Regions from separate parts of the Nonomuraea composti genome, predicted to be linked through region 2. Evidence: riboswitches for the same ligand, from Rfam matches in the RefSeq annotation. Region 2 holds a riboswitch; the other holds the start of a gene.
The links. Region 2 has a riboswitch for thiamine pyrophosphate ahead of HCN51_RS32080 (purine-cytosine permease family protein). Riboswitches for the same ligand answer to the same signal wherever they lie in the genome.

Region 1: it holds a riboswitch for thiamine pyrophosphate, as region 2 does, so the genes downstream of both, thiC (phosphomethylpyrimidine synthase ThiC) here and HCN51_RS32080 (purine-cytosine permease family protein) in region 2, are expected to answer to the same signal.

Annotation. Positions count from the first base shown of each region.
Region 1 covers NZ_JAATEP010000004.1:167,716-172,960, reverse strand. Annotated here, with positions in the region: gene HCN51_RS08155 (hypothetical protein) at 1-231, opposite strand, end outside; gene thiC (phosphomethylpyrimidine synthase ThiC) at 356-1,900, opposite strand; TPP riboswitch at 1,893-2,005, opposite strand; gene HCN51_RS08145 (hypothetical protein) at 2,097-2,447, shown strand; gene HCN51_RS08140 (universal stress protein) at 2,444-3,274, shown strand; gene HCN51_RS08135 (cellulose binding domain-containing protein) at 3,456-4,505, shown strand; gene HCN51_RS08130 (YbaK/EbsC family protein) at 4,492-5,046, opposite strand; gene HCN51_RS08125 (AIM24 family protein) at 5,149-5,245, opposite strand, start outside.
Region 2 covers NZ_JAATEP010000026.1:83,397-88,641, reverse strand. Annotated here, with positions in the region: gene HCN51_RS32100 (Fpg/Nei family DNA glycosylase) at 1-235, shown strand, start outside; gene HCN51_RS32095 (MFS transporter) at 228-1,622, opposite strand; gene HCN51_RS32090 (winged helix-turn-helix transcriptional regulator) at 1,746-2,135, shown strand; gene HCN51_RS32085 (rhodanese-like domain-containing protein) at 2,132-2,455, shown strand; TPP riboswitch at 2,510-2,622, shown strand; gene HCN51_RS32080 (purine-cytosine permease family protein) at 2,613-3,929, shown strand; gene HCN51_RS32075 (methylated-DNA--[protein]-cysteine S-methyltransferase) at 3,889-4,467, opposite strand; gene HCN51_RS32070 (ATP-binding protein) at 4,562-5,245, shown strand, end outside.

The DNA of each region.
Region 1 (5,245 bases), on a different contig from region 2:
GGCCGTGTAGGTCTTGTACGTCCAGCTCAGGCTGTACTTGATGGTGATCTTGTGCTTGGTCGTGCACCGGTTGTGCCAGTAGACGGTCACCGAGGTGTTCCCGTCGCCCCAGGACCAGGCGAAGCACCCGGCCACCCCCCGGTGGACGTCGGCGGAGGCCGGCGTGGCGGCGAGCCCTGCGACGACGGCGGACGCGGCGGCGACGACCGCCGCGCGAGTTCTGATCGACACGAAAGATCCTCTCTTCTGGTGGTCGTGGAAGCCCCGGCCGGGCTCACTGTCACGTTGCCACCAGAAGAGCGGCAATCCCCGTCATCAATGTCCAGACCTGCGGGTTTGGACATTGGACAATGCGTCACTCCACGTAGATCGTGCCCCCGAGCCGCCGGAACTCGGCCGCCTTCTCCGCGTACCCCGCGTCCCTGATCTCGTGGCTGATCCGCATCGAGCAGAACTTGGGGCCGCACATCGAGCAGAAGTGCGCGGTCTTCGCGGGCGCGGCCGGCAGCGTCTCGTCGTGGAACGAGCGCGCCGTCTCAGGGTCGAGCGACAGGTCGAACTGGTCCTCCCAGCGGAACTCGAAGCGCGCGTCCGACAGCGCGTCGTCCCACGCCTGCGCGCGCGGATGCCCCTTGGCCAGGTCCGCCGCATGAGCGGCGATCTTGTACGTGATCACGCCGGTCTTGACGTCGTCCTTGTCGGGCAGGCCCAGATGCTCCTTGGGGGTGACGTAGCAGAGCATGGCCGTGCCGTACCAGCCGATCATGGCGGCCCCGATGCCCGAGGTGATGTGGTCGTAGCCGGGCGCGATGTCCGTCACGAGGGGGCCGAGCGTGTAGAACGGGGCGTCGTCGCAGAGCTCGCGCTGCAGGTCGACGTTCTCCTTGATCTTGTGCATGGGCACGTGGCCCGGCCCCTCGATCATCACCTGGACGTCGTGCTCGCGCGCGATCGCCGTCAGCTCGCCCAGCGTGCGCAGCTCCGCGAACTGGGCCTCGTCGTTGGCGTCGGCGATCGAGCCGGGGCGCAGCCCGTCGCCCAGCGAGTACGACACGTCGTAGCGGGCCAGGATCTCGCACATCTCGGCGAAGTTCTCGTACAGGAAGCTCTCGCGGTGGTGCGCCAGGCACCAGGCGGCCATGATCGAGCCGCCCCGCGAGACGATGCCCGTCTTCCGCCCGGCGGTCAGCGGCACGTGCGCCAACCGCACGCCCGCGTGCACGGTCACGTAGTCGACGCCCTGCTCGCACTGCTCGATCAGCGTGTCGCGGTAGACCTCCCACGACAGCAGCTCCGGCCGGCCCTTCACCTTCTCCAGCGCCTGGTAGATCGGCACCGTGCCGACCGGGACGGGCGAGTTGCGCAGGATCCACTCCCGGGTCTCGTGGATGTCGGCGCCGGTGGACAGATCCATGATCGTGTCGGCGCCCCAGCGCGTCGCCCACGTCATCTTCTCGACCTCCTCCTCGATGGAGGAGGTGACGGCCGAGTTGCCGATGTTGGCGTTGATCTTCACGAGGAACTCGCGGCCGATGATCATCGGCTCGGACTCCGGGTGGTTGACGTTCGCGGGGATGATGGCCCGGCCGGCGGCCACCTCCTGGCGGACGAACTCGGGGGTGACGCCCTCGCGCACCGCGACGAACTCCATCTCCCTGGTCACCAGCCCGCGCCGGGCGCAGCCCACCTGCGTGACCGGGTGACCCGCCCGCGCCCGCTCCCGCACCCACTCCTCGCGCCGGCGCGGCAGGCCCCGCCGCGGGTCCGGCTCGTAGGCGGGGTCGGTGTACGGGCCCGAGGTGTCGTACAGCGTCACCGACGAGCCGTTCGACAGGCGCACCTCGCGCATCGGCACCCGCAGCTCACCTTGGTAAACCTTGGAAAAACGCGCGCTCGTCATCGCGCAAACTCCCTTCGCCGGCATTATCCGGAGCAGGTTCTGGCGGTCGGCGGCTGTCAGCCGTCCTCTCAGCCCGGTCTCCACCGGGCTCCCGCGTTGGTCGGCGGTGATCGTACCCACGCCCCGGCCCGCCCGAAACCCGCGCCGCGCAGGTTTGGCGATCGCCGTCAGCGGTACGGTCCCCATCAGGGGAAACATGAAGAGATTCGCCGCTGTCGCAGGACTCATCGTCGTGCTGGCCGCGTCCGGCGCCACCGCCGCCGCCGGGGACGGCATGGATCGGCACGAAGTCAGCCAGGAACAGTACGACACTCTGATCGCCCAGTGCCGCTACTCCGACACGGGGAAGGCGAAGTGCCGGGCGGCCGTCAAGCGCATGTACCGCGTCGGCAGGACCGACCCGGGGCTCGACTGCCGCACCTACTCCGGCGTCACCGTCTGCGGCACGCTCAAGCTCAGCAGGTCCGAGCGCAGGTGCGCCCGCGACTCCGAGGCACAGGGGCTGCCGTTCCGCCGTGCCGAGGTCGAGTGTTACGCGCTGTCATGATCGTCGTAGGGGTGGACGGCTCCCGTACCGGGCTGGAGGCCGCCGGCTGGGCCGCCGCCGAGGCCCGGCTCAGGCAGGCGCCGCTGACCGTCGCGCACGCCGTGCCGAAGTGGGTGTGCGAGGGCGCCGTCCGCTACGCCGAGGTGGCCCAGTGGATGCGCGACGGCGCCGAGACCGTCCTCACCGCCGCCTGCGAACGCGCCCGCCGGGTGTGGCCCGAGGTGCGCCTCGACGGCGCGCTGCTCCCCGGCGACCCCCGCTCGGCGCTGGTCAAGGCGTCCGAGGAGGCCGAGCTGCTGGTGGTGGGCAGCCGCGGCATCGGCGGCGTGCGCGGCCTGCTGGTCGGATCCGTCGCGTACGGCGTCGCCGCGCACGCGCCCTCCGACGTCGTGCTCATCCACGACCCGCCCCCGTCGCCGCGCGGCGAGGTCGTGGCCGGCACCGACGGCTCACCCGGCGCCGGGCGGGCCCTCGACTTCGCCTTCACCGAGGCCGAGCTGCGCGGCGCCCGGCTCCGCGTCGTCCGCGCATGGGCCTGGCCCCAGCCCGGCGGCTTCGAGCCCGCCTCCCGCGAGAGCGAGCAGGACACGCTGCGTGCGCTGAAAGAGTCGCTGGCCGGGCACCGGGAGCGGCACCCCGGGGTGCACGTGGTGGCCGAGGTCGTGCACGGGCACCCGGTGGAAGTGCTCAAGGAGGCGTCCGCGCGCGCCGACCTGCTGGTGGTCGGGTCCAGGGGGCACGGGCAGCTCGCGGGCATGCTCATCGGCTCCATCAGCCAGGCGCTCCTGCACCACGCGCCGTGCCCGCTGGCGGTCGTGCGCCGCTGAAAGTTACATCCGTCCGCCCAGGTCAGCACCCCGCCATGATCGTCGTGCTTCCCGGGCCCGCTCCCGCGATCCTACGATTCGCGCAGGCTCGGGAGCTGCCGCCGCTCCTACGTTTCGCACAGGCGTACGGACGGGAGAGCACACGATGTTTCGTGCAGGCGTACGGACGGAAAAGCGCACGATGCGCAGCAGGACCACGATCGTCTCGGTAGTGACGGCGCTGGTGGCGCTGGCGGCGGCGGTGTTATTCGCGGCCACGGCCACGGCGAGCGCCGCCCCCATCAAGATCATGCCCCTGGGCGACTCCATCACCGGCTCCCCCGGCTGCTGGCGGGCCCTGCTCTGGAACCGCCTCCAGAGCACCGGCCACACCAACATCGACTTCGTCGGCACCCTGCCGCCGCAGGGCTGCGGGGTCTCCTACGACGGCGACAACGAGGGACACGGCGGCTACCTCGCCACCAACGTCGCCAACCAGGGCCTGCTGCCCGGCTGGCTCTCCGCCACCAAGCCCGACATCGTCCTGATGCACTTCGGCACCAACGACGTGTGGAGCAACATCGCGCCGGCGACGATCCTCAGCGCGTTCACGACACTCGTGGGCCAGATGCGGGCCAGCAACCCCAACATGAAGATCCTCGTCGCCAAGATCATCCCGATGAACCCGTCCACCTGCGCCGACTGCGCCCAGCGCGCCGTCAACTTCAACAACGCCATCCCCGCCTGGGCCGCCGCCACCTCCACCCTCCAGTCACCCATCACCGTCGTGGACCAGTGGACCGGCTTCAGCACCAGCACCGACACCTACGACGGGGTGCACCCGAACGCCGCCGGCGACCAGAAGATGTCCGACAAGTGGTACCCGGCCCTGGTGGACGCCCTCGGCAACACCGCCACGCCCACCGTCACCACCACCATCACGCCCCCGCCGCCCGGCGGCTGCACCGCCACGTACAAGAGCACCGGGCAGTGGCAGGGCGGCTTCCAGGGCGAGGTCACCGTCACCAACACCAGTAGCACGCCGCGCTCCTCGTGGACGGTGACGTGGACGTTCGCCGACGGTCAGCAGATCACCCAGCTCTGGGGCGGGACGCTGAGCGCGAGCGGCTCCTCGGTGACCGTACGGAACGCGACGTGGAACGGGTCGCTCGCGCCCGGGGCCTCGACCACGTTCGGCTTCCTGGCCTCCTGGACCGGCACCAACACCGCTCCCACGCCTACCTGCTCGTAACCACCTGACCACCCGTAACGGAGGGATCACTGGTGGCGGCCGGATCGCTCGTGATGGGCGCCACCCGTGGGGACGCCAGCCGGACATAGTCCTCAGTGTTGAGCGCCACGGAGCGATCGAGCCTGCCGGCGTTGAAGAACAGCTCGGGCTGGTCCAGCAAGGAGGGGTCTGCGACCAGCTCGAGCCGGGGGTCGTAGCTGAACGGCAGCACCGTCCCCGTCACGCTGCCCGCCAGCTCCTCGGCCTTCTCGGTGGCGGCGAAGGCCACGTACGTGCCGCCGAGCAGCGCCTTGACCGCCTGCAGATCGAGCCGCGCGTCACCCGGCACGACCGCCAGCACGTACCGGGACTGCTTCTTGCCGACCTTGACCATCACGATCAGGCACTTCGCCGCCTGCGCCACCGCGTTCCCGCGCAATGCGCTGACCTGCTCGGTCCGGCCCTCGGGCGCGTGCTCGATCAGCCGGTACCGGGCCTTCGCGGCGTCCAGGTCGGCGATCAGCCGCTCGTAGGCCGCGTACGGCTGTGGCTCACCAGTCACTGCTCAACAGCTCCTTCGCCGCGGCGATCCGATCCTCGTCGCGCTGGTAGAACACCTTGTCCATGGAGTCTTGGGACCGACGAGAACCCCCGCATCGAGGGCTCAATGGGAGGCCTGAACGACCGGAGCCCCTTCACTGGCCTGCACCAGCACGAACCCCTGCCCCCTGAACGCCAGCTGCATGGCCTCCCCACTCCCT
Region 2 (5,245 bases):
CGTCACCACGCTGCGCGACGCCGTCGAGCGGGCGCACGGGCTGGCGGCCAAAGACCTCAAGGCGGAGAAGAAGTCGGGCCTGCGCGTGCACAACCGCGCGGGGCAGCCCTGCGACGTGTGCGGCGACACGATCAGGGAGGTCTCGTTCGCCGACTCCTCGCTGCAGTACTGCCCCACCTGCCAGACAGGCGGCAAGCCGCTGGCCGACCGCCGCCTGTCCAAGCTGCTCAAATAGTGCTGAGAGCCCTTTCCCGTACGCGCGTGCGCAGGCCCGCGACCGCGATGACGGCGGCCAGCAGCGTGGCCGTGACGGGCACCACCAGGGCCGTGCGCATCGCCTCCAGCCCGGCGCCGGCGTCCGTGGCGCCGCCGAGGGCGGCCACGTTCACGGCGGTCACCATCGACAGGCCCAGGGCCGCCCCGAACTGGAACGAGGAGTTGATCAGGCCGCCCGCCAGGCCCTGCTCGTGCTCGGCGATGCCGTCCGTGGCCACGATCGTCAGCGGGCCGTAGACGAAGGCGAACATCAGGCCGATCAGCAGCATCGACGGCAGCATGGCCGCGTACGTCCAGTCCAGGCCCACGCCGAGGAACAACGCGTAGGCCAGCAGGCCCGACAGCAGGCCGCCGAGCACGACCTTGGCGTTGCCGTACCGGTTGACCAGCCAGGGTGTGAGCGTGGGGGCCAGCACCACGTCCGCGGCGGCGGCCAGCAGGGCCAGGCCCGTCTGGACGGTGGACCAGCCGCGCAGCTCCTGGAGGTAGAGCGTGACCAGGAACTGGAAGCCGAAGAAGGAGGCCGTGAGCAGCGCGGCCATGACGTTCGCGCGGACCAGCGGGCCCGAGCGCAGGATCCCGAGGCGGACGAGCGGGCTGGCGGAGCGGCGCTCGACGGCGACGAAGAGCGCGAGCAGGGCCAGGCCGGCGGCGAAGGCCCCCACGGTCAGGAGCGGGCCGTCGGAGGGGTGCTCCAGGCGTACGACGCCGTAGACGAGCAGGATCATCGCCCCCGTGATGGTGATCGCGCCCGCCACGTCGAAGCTCCCCTCCGCGCGGTCGCCCCGGTCCTTGATCAGGGGGACGGCGGCGACCAGGATGGCCAGCGCCAGCAGGACGGGCGCGAAGAACACCCAGCGCCAGCCCATCGCGGCCAGCAGCCCGCCGATCACGAGACCGAGCGCGAAGCCGCCGGCGGCGGTGCCCGCGTAGATCAGCAGGGCCCGGTTGCGCTGCGGGCCCTCCGGAAAGTTCGTGGTGATGAGGGACAGGCCGGCGGGCGTCATGAACGCGGCGGCCACCCCCGTGACGAACCTGGCCACCAGCAGCACCCACCCCTCCTCAGCGAAGCCGCCCAGCCCTGAGAAGAGCAGGAACACCACCAGCCAGAGCAGGAACATCCGCCGCCGCCCCAGCAGGTCGGCCGCCCGCCCGCCGAGCAACATGAAACCGCCGTAACCCAGCACGTACGCGCTCACGACCCCGCTCAGCATGCCGGTGGACAACCCCAGGTCGGCCCGGATGGACGGGAGCGCGACGTTCAGCATGGCGACGTCGATGCCCTCAAGGAAGATGGCACCGCACAACACGATCAGGACACCCCAGGATCGGGTGGGCACAGGCATGACAAAGACCCCCGGTTACGAATAGGCATTCGGTTCTCTCTTGTAACCGCCCCACATCATGCGCCAGCATGATTTGTCGTGGAAGAAGGCACTTCTCAATCACTCGGTTACTGCGAAGGCACCGTGGACGACGACTACGACGTGCGCCAGTGGGACGTGCGTGAAGACTGCGAGGTCCGCCAGATACTCGACCGCATCGCCGACAAGTGGTCGCTGCTGGTCATCGCCCTGCTCGACTGCCAGAGCCTGCGCTTCACCCAGCTCCGCCGCGAGATCGACGGCATCAGCCAGCGCATGCTCAGCGTCACGCTGCGCCAGCTCGAACGCGACGGCCTGGTCAGCCGCACCGTGCACCCGGTCGTGCCGCCACGCGTGGACTACGAGCTGACGCCGCTCGGCCGGACGCTGCACCAGACCATCAAGTCGCTGGTGACGTGGACCGAGCAGCACCAGGAGGAGATCATCGCGGCCCGTGCGTCCTACGATGCCAGGCGCGAGATGATGGAGACATGACCGTTCCCGAGATCGAGGCCACCGCCGTTCCCGCAGACGCCTACCTGCTCGACGTCCGCGAGCAGGACGAATGGCTGGCCGGCCACGCGCCTGAGGCCGTCCACATCCCCATGACCCAGATCCAGGGCCGGGTGGACGAGGTGCCGAGCGACCGTCCCGTCTACGTCGTCTGCCGGGTGGGCGGCCGGTCCATGAACGTGGCGGCCTGGCTCAACCAGCTCGGGCGCGAGGCGATCAACGTGGGCGGCGGCATGCAGGCGTGGGAGTCCGCCCGCCGGCCGATGGTCAGCGAAACGGGACAGCCGCCGTACGTCGCCTGAACTCGCCCACTATGGTGGTTCTGCCGTCATTGAGGCATGATGAGGGCACAAACTACAGATCGTCGCGGGAGCTTGGGGCAACCAGGCTGAGAGGGCAGATACCGCTGCTGCCGACCGCCTGAACCTGTCCGGGTAATGCCGGCGTAGGGAGTGTGCGATGTCGCATGTCGCCGACGAAGTTCCGCTGACACTCGAAGGGCGGCCGCCGAAGACGCTGGGCGTGCTCGACCAGGGCGCGCTCTGGGCGAACCTCGGCGTCAGCCTCCTCGGCTTCTCCGGGGCGATGTTCCTGGTCGACCCGCTGGGCAACGCCCCGCTGAGCCTCGCGGCGGCGCTCGTGGCCACCGTGGTCGGCAGCCTGATCGGCACGGCCATGGTGGGCCTGTCGGCGGTGCCGGGCACGCAGACGGGGCAGCCGGCGATGGTGCTGCTGCGCGGGCTGTTCGGGGCCCGGATCTCGTACGTGCCGACGGTGCTGAACATCGTGCAGATGCTCGGCTGGGGCGCGTTCGAGCTGTGGGTGATCGCCACCGCCGCGGGCACGATCTTCCCCGTGCCGTACGCGGTGTGGGTGATCGTGGCGGGGGTGCTGACCACGGCGCTGACGATCTGGCCGCTCGGGTCGATCCGGGTGCTGCGCCGGTACGTGACCGTCGGGGTGATCGTCGCGCTGGTCTGGTTCGCCTGGTTCTTCCTGCGGGAGGCGCCGCCGCAGGAGGGCGGCTCGTGGACGGCCTTCCCCGCCGCGGTCGACTACGTGATCGCGCTGTCGGTCTCGTGGGTGCCGATGGCGGCCGACTTCGCCCGGCACTCGCGCTCCACCGGCGCCGCCTTCACCGGGGTCGTCGGCGGCTACACGCTGGCCCAGGTGGCCTGCCTGGGGCTCGGCGTGTACGCGGTGGCGCTGGCGGGCGACGCCGACTCCGTGTTCGGCACGTTCGTCGCGGTGCCGCTGGGCGCGTTGTTCTTCGCGATCCTCGTGCTGCGCGAGACCGACCAGTCGTTCGCCAACGTCTACTCCACCACGGTCTCGCTGCAGAACCTGATGCCCCGCGTGGACCGCCGGGTCTTCTCCGTCGCCATCGGCGTGCTCACCGTCGTGATCGCCCTGCTCGTGGACGTGACCTCGTACGGCGCGTTCCTGGGCGTGATCGGCGCGGTGTTCGTGCCGATGTTCGCGGTGCTGGCCGTGGACTACTTCCTGCTCGGCGGCGCCCGGCGCTGGAACACCGAGGAGTGGGCGCCGTCGCGCTGGTCGATGCTGGTGCCGTGGGCGCTGGGCTTCGCGGCCTACTGGCTGACGACCTCGACGCCGACGATCGCGGCGTGGGACGCGTTCTGGGCGGGCGCGCGCGAGGCCATCGGCTTCACCCGGCAGGTGTGGATGAACGGGGCGCTGGGCGGCGCGCTGGTGGCCGCCGTGGTCACGCTGCTCATCGGCCTGCTGGTGCGGAGGCCTTCCGTTCGACGTTGAGCAGGTGCTGCTTGGCGTGCTGCCCGCCCGCGTAGTCGCCGAGCGCGCCGTCCTCGCGCACCACCCGGTGGCAGGGCACGATCACGCAGACGGGGTTGGAGGCGAGGGCGTTGCCGATGGCGCGCAGCGCGCGCGGCCGGCCGATGCTCTCGCCGATGCGCTCCAAGGTCGTGGTGGTGCCGTAGGGGACGGCCATGGTCTTCTGCAGCACCGTGCGCGCGAACGGCGTGGCCAGCGCCAGGTCCACCGGTGTGGCGAACGTGCGCAGCCGCCCCGAGAAGTACGCGTCGAGCTCTCTGCGCACCGGGTCGAGCCGCCTGGCGTCGGGCCCGATGAACGTGCCCACGTGCCGGCTGACCAGCTCGTACACGTCGTTCTCTGCCTCGAAGCTGCACGCCGCGATGCCCTTGCCGGTGACGGCCAGCACCAGCCTGCCCACGGCGCCGTCGTAGGTGCCGAAGGCGATGTCGGGCGGGGTCTCGCCCCGATAGGTGCTGGAGGTCACCCGCAACAGGGCATCGAGATCGTTGCTCGACATGCCTCGCACCCTCCCACCGCCGGGAATCACCGTGACCGCAGCGTATCGGACGGATCTCCCGACGCACCCACCGCACCACGTGCACTATGGAGTAGTGGGGGACGAATGGGCCGGTAGTGACGATGAGATCGCTCGCGCGGCGCTCGCCAGCTCGCCCAACGCCGTCGTGGCGCTCGACCGGGATCAGAGCGTGCTGGTGTGGAACGCCGCGGCGGAGCGGGTGTTCGGCTGGAGCGCGGACGAGGTGATCGGGCGCAGGGCGCCCATCGTGCCGGACGAGCTGACCACCGAGCACACCGCCGCCCTGGAGCGGGTGCGCACGGGCGAGCCCGTGTCGCTGCGCACCAGGCGCCTGCACAGCAACGGCACCCTGCTCGACCTGCGGGTGGACATCAGCGCACTGCGCCTGGGCAGCGCCGTGGGCGGCTACGTGTGCGTCTACCATCCGGCGCTGGCCGACCACGTGGCCAGGGAGCGGGTGGCGCGCCGGGCCAGGCTCGTGCGCCGGCTCACCGACGTCGTGGGCGACATCAACTCCGAGCTGGAGCTGTCGGCGGTGCTGGACCGGATCTCGGCCAGCCTCACCGAGCTGACCGGCGCCGACGCGGGCGGTTTCGTGCTCATCGAGGGGGAACGGCTGCGGCTGGTCAGTACGTACCAGTTGCCCGCTTCGATCAGGGGCACCACCACCGAGCTGCGTACGAGCCTCGTGGACAAACTTTTACGGACGGGCAAGACCGTGCTGCTGGAGTCGCACGGTCTCGACGACCTTGTGTGG